DNA from 3 places in the Exiguobacterium sp. s59 genome. Region 2 is predicted to be linked to each of the others. Evidence: predicted binding sites of a transcription regulator. Region 2 holds the regulator's gene; each other region holds the start of a gene.

Region 1 (5,666 bases), on a different contig from region 2:
CAAACGCATCCTCAAAAACTCGAAGGATGCGTTTTTTGTCCTGCTGAGTATTGCGGATACAGAGAGCCACTAGTGCGGACGACTGAGCGAGTCAATATGAAGAAAAAGGCCATCGACTCATCGATGGCCAAGATCTTAGCTTATCCCTAGCCCGTGGTGTTCCCTCATTGAGGTTTCGCCATCGACCAGGATTTTATAGGAGTCGTGTACGATCCTGTCGAGAATTGCGTCCGCGATTTGGGCCTGTCCTAGATTCGAATGCCACTCCGCGTGGCGTTAGACGCGCCCACGCTCTTGCTTTTGACGTTGCCCTTACGCTCCGTGCCTCCCGTTAGAAAGGGCCAGGAACATAGAGATGCGGCGGTGAGCCAGCAGCTCTTGTTATCGGGCCGTCAGGGGGGCAGCGGTGCGATGAGCGACTTCGCCATAAGGCGTTAGACGCTCACGCATGAGCCCGGATTACCATTCCTTCTCCCATGCCCCGTCTTCAGACACGCCCCAATCCTCGAACCGATACTTGATGAGCCAATGTACATGCATCACCTCATATTCAAATACACCCTTGGATAGCTCCGAGACGACGAAGCTGACGTCTCCATCTGCCACCACCCATGTCCCATATAGATACACTTTCTTGATCGGACGCTCTTCTGCATCCAAGTAAATCAACACCCGGAAGTAAGGCGAGTTCCGTCCTTCATCGAACCGGACGACTTTCTCGACGCAATGTTCCCTGTCGACGACACGTATCCACTCGGGATGTTCCATCAGTTCCGAGAACACGGTCCGGACGAACGGATCCAATCCTTCGAACGCATAGTCATCAAGCAGCCCCTCGTCCATCACGCCTCCCCCTTCCGGTTCTCTATAGAACGATTCCCCGTAAAAAGACAGTTCAGTCCTTGTTCATGAAGCTACAGAAATGAAGACTTTTAAAAATTGTATACACATATACATGTATACAATCATTCCTTTTTCTTATGTACGACGATTCCGTCGAATCATATTCGTATTGAAAAAGACGGTGAGGTGGGTCAAGCGTTCCCCTTCCTTCACATCACAAAGAAGATCCATGCTCACAAGTTTTAAGTCGTCAAAATCTTCTTGGAGCCGGTCAGGAAGGCGTCGAAGCAATACCTCCGTCATCTCGTCCATCGTCTGTTGATCTAGTTGGTAGCTGTCCATCTGAATCATCCTCTCCTGTTGATAGTCTCATGATACCTCGCATCTAAGCAGGCAACATCTAGCCTAATTTCACGTAAGCCCTGGTGTTGTTTCAAACAAGCCCTAGGGCTTGTTTAGAAAACATGGTCATTTTCAATAAACAAACCGTATTTTCACTCCTGACATTTCATCAAACAATCTTCTTACGAGACAGTCCAAAACAACGTCCAACCTTCACACACGAACCATCTCGTTTTCGTTATGCGAAAACGACCCTTTTCCGGATCCCGCTCTATGGATCCAGGCGAGAGCAACGCGAGTCGCCCGTCTTCTCAAAGAAAAACGTATGTTTTTCGTCCTTGCCCTTACCGGACGGACCGGGACCGGTCCCCCGGCCCCACTCCATTCCATTCAACCCATGTAACCTCGCTGTTTCATGCTGACATATGATTCGTCCGCACCGAGGATGAGATGGTCGAGCACTGGGATGCCGATGAGGTCTCCTGCCTCATGCAACCGTTCTGAGACGAGGATATCCTCCCGGCTCGGGCTCGGGTCCCCGCTCGGATGTTGGTGACAGGCGATGATGCACGAGGCATTGTTCAAGATGGCGCATTTGAAGATTTCTCTCGGATGGACGACACTCGAATTGACGCTCCCGACGTGCGCCCGATGGACGCCGATGACCCGATTCTTCGTGTTGAGCATGATGACGAGGAACACTTCACGGTCATCGTCCCCGATGAAGGATGCCCCGATTTGTCGGGCATTGTCGGGTGATTGGATGACGGCGTGCTCGAGGGCGACCATTTCTTCTCGAACCTCTTGTTTGATACGGATGACCTCGATGATTGACGATAGTTCCATGATGGTTTGTCCCCTTTCGGATAAGCTGTCCTCAGAACGAACACCGTTGTGCGTCCTGTTGACGGGAACGCAGCGAGCGTCGGGAGACGGTGCAAGGGCGACCGCAGGGAGAGCCTCAAAAAAATGCGTAGAGCAAACGGAGGACCAGGCTTCCGTAGCCAACGAGCGAAAAGCCTTGCTTTGAGCCAAAAGCGAAGGAAGACGGGCCGGAGGGCGCGTCATTTTTTTGACGTCCCTTGCACCGACGACCAGCGAGCTAGAGTACGGAAACAGGACGCACGGATCAACCAATCACGAAAAAGGCTGTTCAAACGAGATAAACTGGGTATAAAATAAGAACAAATGTTCGTTTATGTGAAAGGAGAATTGTGATGACGATGTATCGCGATCGGGGTGAGCTGAAATGGATCCCGTTCCTCATGCCCGAACACAGAGCCTTGCTAACGAAGTATTACAAGGAGATTCAAAAGATTGAGATGCCAGATGTCGATGAACAGGTCTTATCGGTTTATGAAAATGTGCTGAATGACGCAATTTTCAGTGGGGATATGGTCGAGGTGAAATATGTGGCGGAGCGGGAGATGAAACGGTTCAAGGGGTTCGTGCACCGAACGAACTATTTGGAGCGGACCGTCGAACTGGCCAATCAGCGGGACGGGGTCATCCATGTGCCGTTCGAGGCTATCATTCACGTGGAACGGTCGATGGACTAACGCCCTGACGGTTGTTTGAAGTCTGCGTCACGAAACGAAGTTTCGCTCCTCGGCTTTTTAAACTTCTAAATAATTAATCTCTGAATTGTAATTGACGTCTCGAAACTTGTGTTCAAACTTTTATCTGATGAAAATCAGCGATTTCACAAAAAAAGTTGTCTTTGGAAGATATACAGAAAATATTTATTAAGGTTTCAGTAGCCAATTGCTGTAAACTATTGATGTAATTATCTGTTATCCCAAGGAGGAGCAGGGTCTATGAAACCGAAGCATGCTATGACTGAAGAAGATATCAAAAATAAATTTATAACTCCTGCCATTGTAGAATCTGGCTGGGACATGAAGTCTCAAATCTATTTCGAACATTACTTTACTGATGGGCGTGTAATTGTCCGCGGTAATTTGACAGCTAGAGCTGAAGGAAAGCGTGCAGACTATCTGCTAATGCATAAAAGTAACTATCCTCTGGCTATTATCGAGGCTAAAGATAACAATCATCCAGTAGGTGGCGGGATGCAGCAAGCTATCGATTACGCGGAAATCTTGGATATCCCTTATGCTTACAGTTCGAACGGGGACGCATTCGTTGAACACAATCGCTTAACAGGTGCAGAGCGGACGATCTCGTTGTCAGAATTCCCTTCTCACGATGAACTGTGGTCTCGCTATCAACAAGATGCCGGTTTAAGTACCGAGCAACAACAGTTGATTGATGAGCCCTATTACTACCAACTCGGTGATAAAACACCGCGGTACTATCAACGTGTCGCAATCAACCGCACACTTGATGCAATAGCCCAAGGCCAGAATCGTATCATGCTCGTTATGGCGACAGGGACAGGAAAAACCTACACAGCCTTCCAAATTATCTATCGTCTCTGGAAAGCTGGTATAAAGAAACGGATTCTCTTCTTAGCTGATCGCAATATCTTGGTTGATCAAACCATGATCAACGATTTCAAACCGTTTGAAAAAGTAATGACAAAAGTAGAAAATCGTGTTCTCGACAGTTCTTATGAAGTTTATACAGCTCTTTATCAACAATTAGCCGGTGAAGATGGAATGGAGCCTTTCCGACAATTCGAGCCTGACTTTTTCGATTTAGTCATCATCGATGAGGCTCATCGTGGGTCAGCTAAAGAAGAAAGCCGTTGGCGTAAAGTGTTAGAATACTTCAGTGGGCCTGATACGACACATATTGGTTTGACTGCTACACCAAAAGAGACAAAAGATACTTCCAACATCACGTATTTTGGTGAACCAATCTATACGTACAGTCTAAAACAAGGAATTGATGATGGATTTCTTGCTCCCTATAAAGTAATTCGAGTCGGATTGGACCGGGATTTAGAAGGTTACCGTCCTGAAAAAGGTAAAGTTGATATGTTCGGAAATGAGATTGAAGATCGAGAGTATAACATTTCCGATTTTGATCGAAACATGATTATTGATGGTCGCACGGAAGAAGTCGCCAAACGAATCACAGAATTCTTAAAAAAGCATGATCGCTATATGAAGACGATTGTTTTCTGCGCAAACATTGACCACGCAGAACGTATGCGTAGCGCATTAGTCAACCTTAACGCTGACCTTGTGCGAGAGAACTCAAAGTACATCATGCGCATTACGGGCGATACGCCTGAAGGGAAGGCTCAGCTCGACAACTTCATCGATCGTTCAAGTCAATACCCGACAATTGTCACCACATCAAAATTACTGACAACAGGTGTCGATGCTAAGACGTGTCGCCTCATCGTACTCGATTCAAATATCAACTCGATGACTGAATTTAAGCAGATTATTGGTCGAGGGACCCGTCTTGATCCCGAATTTGGAAAAGAATACTTCACTATCATGGACTTCCGTAATGTTAGTCGTCTATTTGCTGATCCAGAGTTTGATGGAGACCCTGAAGTCATTTACGAAGTGCCTGAAGATGGTGAGCTACCAGACGAAACAAATGAGCCTGGTGGAACGTCGAATACGAACACTCCTTCTCCTACTGGACTTCCAGGCGGAAACAGTGATGAAGATGACTATTACGCAGCACCCAAAAAATATCGGGTCAACGATGTTGATGTAAAAATCGCTAATGAACGTGTTTATTATTATGATATGGGCGGAAAACTCATCACTGAAAATTTGATTGATTATACGAAGCGCAATATTCGTAGTGAATATGCTACGTTAGAGGAGTTTTTACGTAAATGGAAAAGTGCCGAACAAAAACAATCCCTACTTGATGAATTGAAAAAACACGGTGTTTTATTAGAAGCTTTGTTCGATCAGGAACCGCACTTGAAGGATCTCGATGAGTTTGATTTGATTTGTCACTTAGCTTACGATCAAAAGCCACTGACAAAGGCTGAGCGAGCGAACAACGTGAAAAAACGTGGTTATATCTATCAGTATCAAGATGTGGCTCGTGATGTCCTCGAATTATTGCTTGAAAAGTACCAAAATGAAGGGGTCAAAGAAATTGACGGTACTACCGTTCTTGAACTCCCAGAGTTTCAGCGTTTCGGCAGTTCACTTAAAATCGTTAAGGCTTTTGGTGGAAAAAAAGAGTATTTAAATGCATTAAAACAATTAAAAGATGAAATTTATATTTCCTAGGAGTTGTAATTCATGTCAATCACCTCGTTTGTAAAGAATATGCAAAACATTATGCGTAACGACGCCGGAATTTCTGGTGACGCGCAGCGCCTCGAACAAATCGTCTGGATTTTGTTTCTCAAAGTCTATGCAGCGAAAGAAGAACAATGGGAGCTGCATGACGATAACTACACTTCCATCATTCCAGAAGAATGTCGATGGGAAAATTGGGCCGTCGATAAGAAAGACGGAAGATCTTTAACGGGAGAAGCACTTCTTAATTTCGTGAACGGTACTCTTTTCCCTACTCTCAAAACGCTTCCGGTA
Region 2 (5,666 bases):
ATTTTACCATGGCCAGAAAAACGTTCACAAAAGAAGACATTAAACGCATCGCACAAGAGGAAGACGTACGCTTTATTCGTCTTCAATTCACGGACATCCTCGGAACAATTAAAAACGTCGAGGTACCGATTAGCCAATTGGACAAAGCACTTGATAACAAGATGATGTTTGACGGATCGTCAATCGAAGGATTCGTCCGCATCGAGGAATCAGACATGTACTTATATCCAGACCTCAACACATGGGTTGTCTTCCCGTGGACAGATGGCAGCGGAAAAGTCGCTCGCTTAATTTGTGATATTTATAACCCAGACGGTACACCGTTCAGCGGTGACCCACGCGGTACACTCAAGCGTAACCTTGAGAAAATGCAAAAACTTGGCTTCTCAGCGTTCAACGTTGGACCAGAGCCAGAGTTCTTCTTGTTCAAGAAAGACGCATCAGGCCGTCCGACACTTGAGCTCAATGACCAAGGTGGATACTTCGACTTGGCACCAGTTGACCTCGGTGAGAACTGCCGTAAAGAAATCGTCATCGAACTTGAAAACATGGGCTTTGAAATCGAAGCATCACACCACGAAGTTGCACCAGGGCAACATGAAATCGACTTCAAATACGCGGATGCTGTCACAACGGCAGATAACATCCAAACGTTCAAGCTCGTCGTTAAGACGATTGCTGCGAAGTATGGTCTTCACGCGACATTCATGCCGAAGCCACTCTTTGGTGTAAACGGTTCAGGAATGCACGCGAACATGTCACTCTTCAAAGGCGACACGAACGTCTTCTACGATCCAAATGGCGACATGGAACTTTCAGACACAGCTCGCGCATTCACAGCTGGTATTTTGGAGCACGCTCGTGCGTTCACGGCAGTATGTAACCCGACTGTGAACTCTTACAAGCGTCTCGTACCAGGCTACGAAGCACCTTGCTACGTTGCATGGAGCGCACGTAACCGTTCACCGCTCGTACGTGTTCCAGCAGCACGTGGTCTCTCGACTCGTATCGAAGTACGTTCGGTTGACCCAGCGGCTAACCCGTACCTTGCACTTGCTGCCCTCTTGGCTTCAGGTCTTGACGGAATCGAAAAAGATTTGAACGCACCAAAACCAATCGACAGCAACATCTACGTGATGGACAAGCCAGAGCGTGTAGCGAACGGAATCGACGATCTCCCAGCAACACTCTTTGATGCACTCGAAGTCCTTCGTGCGGATAAAGTCGTGATGGAATCACTCGGTGAGCACATCGGCGAACATTTCCTCGAATTGAAAGAAATCGAGTGGGATATGTTCCGTATGCAAGTAACGGAGTGGGAGCGCGATCAGTACATGACGCTCTACTAATAATAGAAGTATGCAAAAGAGCAATGGATGTCCTTCTTCAGAAGGATCGTTCATTGCTCTTTTTGTTGTGCTTCAGATGAAGCAGATATATATAAAGGACCACCTTCCGTGATCAGTCGGAAGGTGGTCCTTTCGTCGGTCAAAATGCTTTTTTTATAAATGTCGATGTATAGTCGAGTGCCGTATGCAATGTCGTCGCGAATACGAGTCCTAGAAAGAACGGCATGCCGTGAACGTCCACCCATGACCGAATCTCCGCCTCATATGCCGTAAAAGGTAATAGCAGGATGAGCGGAAAGCCGATGTACGCAATCCGAATCACATCACTCAAACCAGGTAAATGCGAGAAGAGCGAGCGGTGCGGCATGAGCTTCACATAAGGTAGCCATATCAATTTAAGTGGACCCCATCGATAATAGGCATCTGATTTTAGATCGAGATCCGGGGAGAGCCAGAGTGTGCCGATAATCGCACCGATGATCAATGCGAACGGAACATCGATTTCAAGAAAAGGCGTGGCAACCGCAAGTGCTCCGGTTGCCACGAGATTCGTTCGAGTATGTGTCTTGCCACTAGCCATTAGTGAATCGTCCGGTATACACCGATAACCTTCCCTAAAATCGAAACATTGTCAAAATACATCGCTTCTAACTCATCATTTTCCGGTTGGAGACGAACTTTTGAAGCTTCTTTATAGATTCGTTTCACCGTCGCCTCACCCTCATCGGTCATAGCGACGACAATCTCTCCATTGTCGGCCGTGCTCTGCTGGCGGACGAGCACGCGGTCTCCGTCCAAAATCCCAGCGTTAATCATCGAATCCCCAGAAACCGACAACATGTATACATTATCTGAACCAACGATATGTGCCGGGAGCGGGAAGTGTTCTTCCACGTTCTCGATGGCGGTAATCGGTGTCCCGGCGGTAACTTTCCCGATAACCGGTACGTACATGACGGACTCTTGTTCTTCCATTGCCGGCATATCTTCAGTCAAAATCTCAATCGCGCGAGGCTTCGTCTTGTCCCGACGAATCAACCCGCGTTTTTCTAGACGATCTAGGTGACCGTGTACGGTCGAACTAGAAGCAAGGCCGACGGCTTCTCCAATTTCACGAACAGAAGGTGGATATCCCTTTGCTCGAACTTCATCTTTGATGAAATCAAGAATCTGTTGTTGTCGCGCTGACATTTTTTTCATTATGTTCACCTCGATGTAATCGAATAACCTGCAAACGCATCCTATTCTTTATGTGTCTAGTGTAACACAAGAACACATGAGCGTACAAACATTCGTTCGTTATTTTCTGTTGACCGAACACGGGTTCTTGTTTTATGATGAGAACAGATAAACGAACAAACGTTCTAACGAACATATATTCTTATACAGGAGGCAATGCAATTATGAAAGATACACTCAACGGAATCATTTTAGTCGGAATGCTCTTGGTCGGGATGTTCGCTTTTTATTTGGCAGGAGAGATGCGGGGGGAACCGGCAGCGGTTGAACCAGTCGTCACATCGGAACGCACGATTGAAGAAGAGGTCGCGTATGTCCAGGCAGAATCACTCGAAGCACAGATCATGGCGGAGCGAGAAGAGCATAACGAACGTAAAACAAAATGGTATGCCGCTGAGTGATCGTTCATCATTGCGTACCGTTCTCGAACTGTGTATCGTAAGGAATGAATGCGATGAAAGGGAGTGATGCGATGCGAGTCGTCATCTATTGTCGGGTATCGACGAACAAGTCCACCCAAGAGACATCACTCAGTCGGCAAGTCGATGAATTACAGCAACTGGCTTCGCAACTAGGGGCAGAAGTCATAGATATCATCACGGAACAAGAAAGTGGGTACGAGGTGAATCGAAAGGGCTTGCTTGATTTACTTGACCACGTGTCGACGTCTGATTTGGACGCCGTGCTTGTCACGGACGACAGTCGCTTGGGGCGAGGAAATGCCAAGATTGCCATCTTGCACACATTAATGAAACACGACGTTCGGTTGTTGACGATGCAATCGACATCGGACTACGTCGTTTCCGATGCCGAGAAGATGGTGTTGGAGATTGTCAGTGTCGTTGAAGAATATCAGCGGAAAATTCACAACGCTAAAATTTCTCGTGGGATGCGTCGTGCCGTTGCCAACGGATTCAATCCGCAACGGAACATTCAGAACAACGATCAAGGTGGGCGACATCGAATCGAAGTACCAATTGAAGAGATCATTCAACTGCGCGAACGTGGGTTGACGTTTGCCGAGATTGCGGCAACGCTCCGTGGATTCGGGTATGAAGTGTCGAAAGCGACCGTGAATCGACGGTATCTCGAGCACCAGTCAGTTGCTGAAACTTGATTCTTCCTCTCTGATTTTGTAAAGTATAAGAACAAATTCACTAGAGAGGGGGCGAGTCAGATGTTAGCACCAGGACAATTGGAGCGAATCAATTTCCTCGCCAACAAAGCGAAGACAGAAGGACTGTCTCAAGATGAAATGAACGAGCAACAAAACCTACGCCAAGAATATTTGAAGGCGTTCCGTCAATCGTTCAAGTCGCAAATGATGGGCATGAAAGTCGTGGATCCAGATGGCAACGACGTCACGCCTGAGAAATTGAAAGAAGATCAAAAACGCTATCGTGGCGAGTGATGCTGAATGCACATCCTATTTCGTATAGGATGTGCATTTTTGTTATACACGAACGCTCATCAGACGAACGGATTTCGGTTCATTTCATGCAATTGAAGGAAACGATTTCAATGAATGTGTTATACTAATTAATTAGTTGTGACACACGAATGAGTGTGATAAAATATGACGGGTAGAAAACCTTCTTAACACAGAGAGGATGAAATTAGTGGAAACAACTACTAAAGAATTATTAGCGATTAACTCGATCCGGACGCTCTCAATTGATGCGGTCCAAAAAGCGAACTCTGGTCACCCAGGGATGCCGATGGGTGCTGCACCTATGGCGTTTACACTTTGGACAGACAAAATGCGTCATAACCCGAAAAACCCGAACTGGTTCAACCGTGACCGTTTCGTACTTTCGGCAGGCCACGGATCGATGCTCTTGTATTCGCTCCTTCACTTGTCTGGATATGATTTGTCGATGGACGACCTTAAATCATTCCGTCAAATGGACTCGAAGACTCCTGGTCACCCAGAGTACCGTCATACGGCTGGTGTAGATGCGACGACGGGACCGCTTGGACAAGGGATTGCGATGGCTGTCGGGATGGCCATGGCAGAGAAGCATTTAGAAGCGACTTACAACCGCGACGAGTTCAACGTCGTTGACCACTACACGTTCGGGATTTGCGGAGATGGAGATTTGATGGAAGGTGTTTCAGCGGAAGCAGCATCACTCGCTGGTCACTTGAAGCTCGGTAAACTTGTCGTGCTTTACGATTCAAATGATATCTCGCTCGATGGCGATCTTCACAAGTCGTTCTCTGAAAGCGTAGAAGACCGTTTCAACGCATACGGATGGCAAGTCATTCGTGTTGAAGACGGAACAGATATCGATTCAATCGCAAAAGCAATCGACGCAGCGAAAGCTGAGACGTCAAAACCAACATTGATTGAAGTGAAAACGGTCATCGGATTCGGTTCACCGAACAAGTCAGGGAAATCAGCCTCACACGGTGCACCACTCGGAGACGCTGAAATCGAATTGACGAAACAGTTCTATAAATGGGAAGGCGAATCGTTCTACGTGCCGAACGAAGTATACGACTTGTTCAACGAGAAAGTTGTCGAGCCTGGCGCAAAATACGAGTCAGACTGGAACGAACTCGTAGAAGCATATAAATCGGCACACCCAGAACTCGGTGCACAGTTCGAGCGTGCGATGAACAACGAACTTCCTGAAGGTTGGGACAGTGAGTTGCCGACATTCGAAATCGGTTCGAAAAAAGCAACACGTCAAACGAGCGGTGAAGTGTTGAACGCAATCGCAAAAGCAGTACCGACACTCTTCGGTGGATCGGCTGACCTTGCCGGTTCAAACAACTCGATGATTAAGGGTGCAGTGGACTTCGATGAAGATCCAGCTGGACGTAACATCTGGTTCGGTGTTCGTGAGTTCGCAATGGCGGCAGCTGTAAACGGAATGGCACTTCACGGTGGCGTACTTCCTTACGGTGCGACATTCTTCGTCTTCTCGGATTACCTTCGCCCGGCAGTCCGTCTTGCTGCACTCATGGGACTCCCATCGACGTTCATCTTGACGCACGACTCAATCGCAGTCGGTGAAGATGGTCCGACACACGAGCCGGTTGAACACTTGATGAGCTTCCGTGCGATGCCAA
Region 3 (5,666 bases), on a different contig from region 2:
ACATGGTCGAGCACCTTCGGGAGCAAGGGACGAATATGCGCTACACGGCGGACCAGTTGACTGGTTCGGCACAGGAAATTGCAGCTTCAGTCCAAGAAGGGAACGTGGCGGGCGAAAGTATTCGTGTTGCGATGGACTCCCTCAACAAAATGTTAGAAGACAACGTCAGTGCGACATACAACTCGATGGACTTGCTCGGAGCGGTCGCGCGGACGATGGAGAGCATCCGTCAAGAAATGTCATCGGCGCTTGACTCGGCGAGCGAGATGCAACAGGAAGCAGAGAGCGGGAAAGGCCTCGCGTCGTCTTCCGTTAACGCGATGCATGCGATTGCTGGGAAAGTCGAACAGTCATCGACGCTTAACAGCCAGTTGACGGAAATGACAGGCGAAATCTCACGCATCACGGATGTCATCAGTGACATCTCGGCACAGACGAACTTGCTTGCCTTGAACGCGTCGATTGAAGCGGCACGTGCCGGGGAGCATGGACGTGGATTCGCCGTCGTTGCGGCAGAAGTCAAGAAGCTCGCGGAACAAACAGCGAACTCGACGCAAGAAATCACAGATCTCATCGTCGACGTAAAGCGTCTCGTTGGCGATACGTCATCGTCGATGGCGAACGTGAAAGCAGAAGTCGAGACAGGTGTCGGATTGGTTGAAAAAGCAGGTGGTGCGTTCGCATCGATTCATAATTCGGCAAATGAAGTGTACAGCCACGTGCATTCAGTCGATTCACTCCTTGATGAGTCACGCGGTCAGATCGACTCGGTCGTGACGAACTCGGCAGGCATCGTCGGTATGGTTGAAGAAGCATCACGTTATGCGAATGAAGTGACATCAGCGGCAAGCCAGCAAGCAGCAAGCCTTGGAGAAGTGAACGGGGCGATGACAGAGCTCGTTCGCGTCGCGGAAAGTTTGCAGAATGAGACGGAACAGATGAAGGTGGAAGTGTAAGAGAAAAGAGGAAGCGTCCCAGTGATGGGGCGTTTTTTCTATTCAAAAGTATGAATCTACAGATTTTGAATAGAAAGTTGAAAAAAAGACTAAACAGATACGGGATGACTCCGATATAGAGTATGGAAACGATAAAACGTTCCAAAAAATGCAAGGTGAGGGGCCGGCCTAAACCTTGCATGCTCGGACAAATGGATTTGGAAGAGCGGAAAAAACTCAAACCTATGGAGGGAAAATTACAATGATTATTAACCACAACCTTAACTCAATGAACGCACACCGTAACATGTCATTCAACACAACGCAAACTGGTAAAGCAATGGAGAAACTATCTTCAGGTCTTCGCATCAACCGTGCAGGTGACGATGCAGCCGGTCTTGCGATTTCTGAAAAAATGCGTGGTCAAATTCGTGGTCTTGATCAAGCCTCACGTAACGCTCAAGATGGGATTTCTCTCATTCAGACTGCTGAAGGCGCGCTAAACGAAACACACTCAATTCTTCAACGAATGGAAGAGTTGACAACACAAGCAGCGAACGGAACACTTCAAACTGAAGACCGAACTGCTATTTCGGATGAGCTTACGCAGTTAAACAGTGAAATTGATCGGATTTCAGAGTCAACTAAATTTAACGGTAAGAACCTTCTTGATGGGACTTTCGGTGTTCAATTAGCAACAAGTGGTTTGCAGGTAGGATCTGACGGCGTAACCTCAATCGATATCTCTGGAGCTGCTGCGAGCACTACTTTCACAATCACATCTGGTGGTGCAGGAAACTATGTTCTTGCTGATGGTGCGGGAAACACACAATCGGTAACACTTGCTGATAATACTGCTGGAGTATTAAACTTTGATAAATTAGGAGTGAAGATTTCAGTCAATGGTACTCAGACTGCTGCGGGTATTGCGGCTACAACTTCTGGTGGTGGAGCAGCTGGTACTGTAATTACGGGGGCTCAACAAGCCGTTGATATTCAAATCGGTGCAAACACGGGTACTGCAGAACGTCTTGGAATTTCAATTTCAAAAATGGATTCTTCTGCAACTTCATTGAATACTTCTTCAATCAGCGTAGTGGATAGCGCAAGCGCTCGTACAGCAATTGATGTTGTGCAAGCAGCTGTAAATAAAGTATCAGCCGAACGTTCTAAACTGGGTGCTAACCAAAACCGTCTTGAACATACAATCAATAACTTAAATGTTGGTGCTGAAAACCTTCAAGCTGCAGAATCACGTATCCGTGATGTAGACATGGCGAAAGAGATGATGAACTTCACGAAGAACAACATTCTTAACCAAGCTGCACAGGCTATGATGGCGCAATCGAATCAGCAACCGCAAGCAGTTCTTCAATTGCTTCGTTAATTGGCTCTATAACATACTTTTTTACACCCGCGTCCTCAAAGGAAACGCGGGTGTTTTTTTAAATTACATACACAACTTGCTCTTCTCTTAATCGATTTCTCTTAATATCCTGCCACTTGTATACAACAGACCAATAGCTGCGTCCTAGTGTATCCGCAATTTCTTGATCTGATATTCCCTTTAATTTTGAAGTCACAATCAATTCGATTTCTTCCTCCGAATAATCGTTTTTAGGTTTTGAAGTGATGACGGTCAAATCTGGATTCGCTTCTTTCTCAATCTGTAAACGGTGTTTCCAATCTAGTTTCCATGCCATAGAAGATATCTCCTCACTATAAGAAGCAGTAAAGTCTAAGAATTTTAGAGCATCTTCCGTCTTTTGAATACGAAGAATAAAATTGTGACCATCGTTTCTTCGACTTAACACGAATCGATGTCCAAATGTTTTTTCGATGAATTGACTTAAGTAATTTAATTCAGAAGGATGAAATGCTTGCAAGTAAAGTGCGATGTGAGGTGTTAAAATCATTTGTTGCTTTTTTGAACGAGTCGAGCGCGTGACACACAGGCTACCGTCATCTAAATAGAGGGCTAGTAAAAAAACTGGATCCGTGCATTCTTCAAGTAAATGAAGGGGAATACTTTTTTTACCTCCAATATAAAGTTCTGCTCGAAGCCAGGTGAACAATTCGTCAAAACGTGAGGTGAGAGAAGCGCTCGTTCCGTTGTTATTTTTGATGATACTTGAAAAGATTCGTGGAGCGCTGTTTAATTTCCACTCACGATATTCGAGTTGCTTGATTGAAAAATGTTCTCCATATCTTAAATTCGCGTTTGGATATTTCTTCTTAGAAATTCCGATGTGTCCATCTCCCAATAAAGTCCCCATTATTAAACTCTTCTCAAAAGTCGTCAATTCTGCCCATTTCATCGCTTTTTATCCTCTCTTAAGGGAATATATGTTCTTATATTGAATACCCAATTTAAATAATCGAATTTCAATTCAAAAGAAAATAATTATGAACAATCATTGAACAAGTTTCCATTGAACTTCTTTCCTGACTTGCCGATATTAAGAAAGAGAAGAACAAATAAGGAGTAGAAACGTATGAACCCGACCATTTCAGAAGTCCGGCTTCACCTACCTTCTTCCGTCTTGCCGTATGAACAAACGAAAAACGTGTTCGTCGAAGCGAATCAAGCAAAGCTCGCTGATGAAGGCATCGTCATTCTACCGACGCCTCAACACGTCACCAAGTTAGAGGCGGCCGTCGAGAAGGCGAATCAAGTACTCGAACAACAACGTACGGGCTTAAAGTTTATGAAACATGAAAAATTAAACGACTATTATATTCAAATCGTGGATACGAACAACGAGGTCATCCGCGAAATCCCAAGCAAGAAATCGCTCGATTTCTTTGCGGCGTTCATGGAGTTCAATCAACTATTCGATGAACGGGTATAAAGGAGGATTCTCATGACGACACCAATCCGATTTGGCGGACTCGCCAGTGGAATCGATACGGATACGATTATTAAGCAGTTAATGCAGGTTGAGCGTGCGCCGGTCGATAAACTCGAACAAAAGAAACAAACGACGGAATGGAAACGCGATGCCTATCGTGAAATCAACCGCTCCCTCATGACATTACGAAACAGTGCAGTCGATTTGATGTTCAGTCGAAATTTCTATGCGAAGACGTCTAGTTCATCAGATGAGTCACGTGTTTCGGTTGTGACAGGCCCATCAACCGGGAATGCAGCACTTGAAATTCAAAGTGTAGAAAACTTAGCGACATCTGCTAGTCATATTGTTGAAGTAAGAGACAAAAACAATAATTTGGTCAAGCGAGATACTGCTGTGAAAGATTTGAATCTTGATGCGAGTACAAAAACGCAAACGATAACAGGAACTCCGACCGAAGTGACTCTCTCAACAAAACTAAATGATAGTGGGAAAATCTTCATTAATAATGTTGAAGTTGACCCGTCTAACTATACGTATGACTCAGCGACAGGCAAGGTGAATTTTTCAACACCTCTTGCTGACGGTGATGAATTAAAGTTCGAATCCGGCTATAAAGTTGAATACATCAATAAGAGTGGTGGGACACCTTCTGAATTGACGGTCAGTGCCGAGGCAAAATTCAGTGATGTATTGACTCAACTTGGCTCAAAAAACACGAATTTTTCTACATTCTTTGATGATGCATCAGGTAAATTGGCACTCACTCAACGAAACACAGGTAGCGATTCAACGATTGCTTTCACAGGAGCTGCGGCAACATTCTTCCAAGCAAGTGTCACTGATGATATTAAAGGAGAAGATGCAGTTTTTAATGTGAATGGAATCGAACTGACAAGAAGTACGAATACCGTCACAATTGATAACATGACAATTACTTTGAAATCTGAATTTAAAGCAGTTGATAACCCTGCACCGGTTACACTAAGTGCTTCTACTGACACTCAAAAAATCTTTGACAACATCAAAGGTTTCGTCGATAAATACAATGAGACAATCGATCTCATGAACAAGAAGACACGCGAAGAACGATTCCGTTCGTTCGCACCGCTCACGCAGGCGCAGCGTGATGAGTTGTCGGAAGATGAGATCAAGAAGTGGGAAGAAAAAGCGATGAGCGGGATGCTCCGTGGGGACACGATCCTTCGCGGGACGATGGATACGCTTCGTAGCAAATGGTCGGGCGCCACATCTACTACGAACGATCTAGACATGTCTCGCTTATTCCAAATCGGTCTCTCGACCGGTTCTGACTTCACGAACGGTGGAAAGATCGAGCTGAATGAAGAGAAGTTAAAAGCCGCTATCGAGAAAGATCCGGAACAAGTGTATAAACTCTTCACGGATGAAGAGACAGGACTCCTCCCACAAATCCGCGATACTGCGAAAGACTCGCGTGAGACGATCACACGAATCGCTGGTGCGGACGGGGCCGGGGCTCCAACGTATTCAATGGGTCGTGAGATGACGCAGATGGATACACGAATCAAACGACTCAACGATTTACTCATCGATAAAGAAAACGCCTACTACCGTCGCTTCGCGGCGATGGAAACGGCGATGAACCAGGCGAACTCACAAGCCGCTTCACTTCAACAGTTTTTAGGCGGAGGCATGTAAGAGGAGGAATTTAAATGGTAGCCAATCCATACGCAGCTTATCAAAACAATGCGGTCACGACCGCGAACCCACAGGAACTGACGCTTATGCTTTATGACGGGGCGCTCAAGTTCATGCGCCTCGCCAAGCTTGCGATCGACCAGGGCAACCCTGATTTAAAAAACATCAACATCCAAAAGACGCAAGCGATCTTCCAAGA

The links. Region 2 encodes LexA, which represses DNA repair genes until DNA is damaged. Its sites were predicted from a motif close to CGAACATATGTTCG; they were not measured.
Region 1: the regulator LexA is predicted to act here: its motif matches at 2,367-2,380, upstream of KNO91_RS13415 (YolD-like family protein).
Region 3: the regulator LexA is predicted to act here: its motif matches at 3,275-3,288, upstream of KNO91_RS07605 (DNA endonuclease).

The regions. Positions count from the first base shown of each region.
Region 1 covers NZ_JACSKG010000007.1:33,840-39,505, reverse strand. The annotation lists partial or broken gene KNO91_RS13435 (ATP-binding protein) at 136-264, opposite strand; gene KNO91_RS13430 (hypothetical protein) at 460-843, opposite strand; gene KNO91_RS13425 (hypothetical protein) at 979-1,185, opposite strand; gene KNO91_RS13420 (JAB domain-containing protein) at 1,576-2,031, opposite strand; gene KNO91_RS13415 (YolD-like family protein) at 2,403-2,744, shown strand; gene hsdR (EcoAI/FtnUII family type I restriction enzme subunit R) at 3,003-5,360, shown strand; gene KNO91_RS13405 (class I SAM-dependent DNA methyltransferase) at 5,373-5,666, shown strand, end outside.
Region 2 covers NZ_JACSKG010000004.1:270,778-276,443, reverse strand. The annotation lists gene glnA (type I glutamate--ammonia ligase) at 9-1,349, shown strand; gene KNO91_RS09565 (metal-binding protein) at 1,489-1,929, opposite strand; gene lexA (transcriptional repressor LexA) at 1,929-2,549, opposite strand; gene KNO91_RS09555 (hypothetical protein) at 2,753-2,989, shown strand; gene KNO91_RS09550 (YneB family resolvase-like protein) at 3,061-3,705, shown strand; gene KNO91_RS09545 (DUF896 domain-containing protein) at 3,766-3,999, shown strand; gene tkt (transketolase) at 4,199-5,666, shown strand, end outside.
Region 3 covers NZ_JACSKG010000003.1:328,853-334,518, reverse strand. The annotation lists gene KNO91_RS07615 (methyl-accepting chemotaxis protein) at 1-956, shown strand, start outside; gene KNO91_RS07610 (flagellin N-terminal helical domain-containing protein) at 1,132-2,322, shown strand; gene KNO91_RS07605 (DNA endonuclease) at 2,381-3,253, opposite strand; gene KNO91_RS07600 (flagellar protein FlaG) at 3,431-3,787, shown strand; gene fliD (flagellar filament capping protein FliD) at 3,800-5,467, shown strand; gene fliS (flagellar export chaperone FliS) at 5,482-5,666, shown strand, end outside.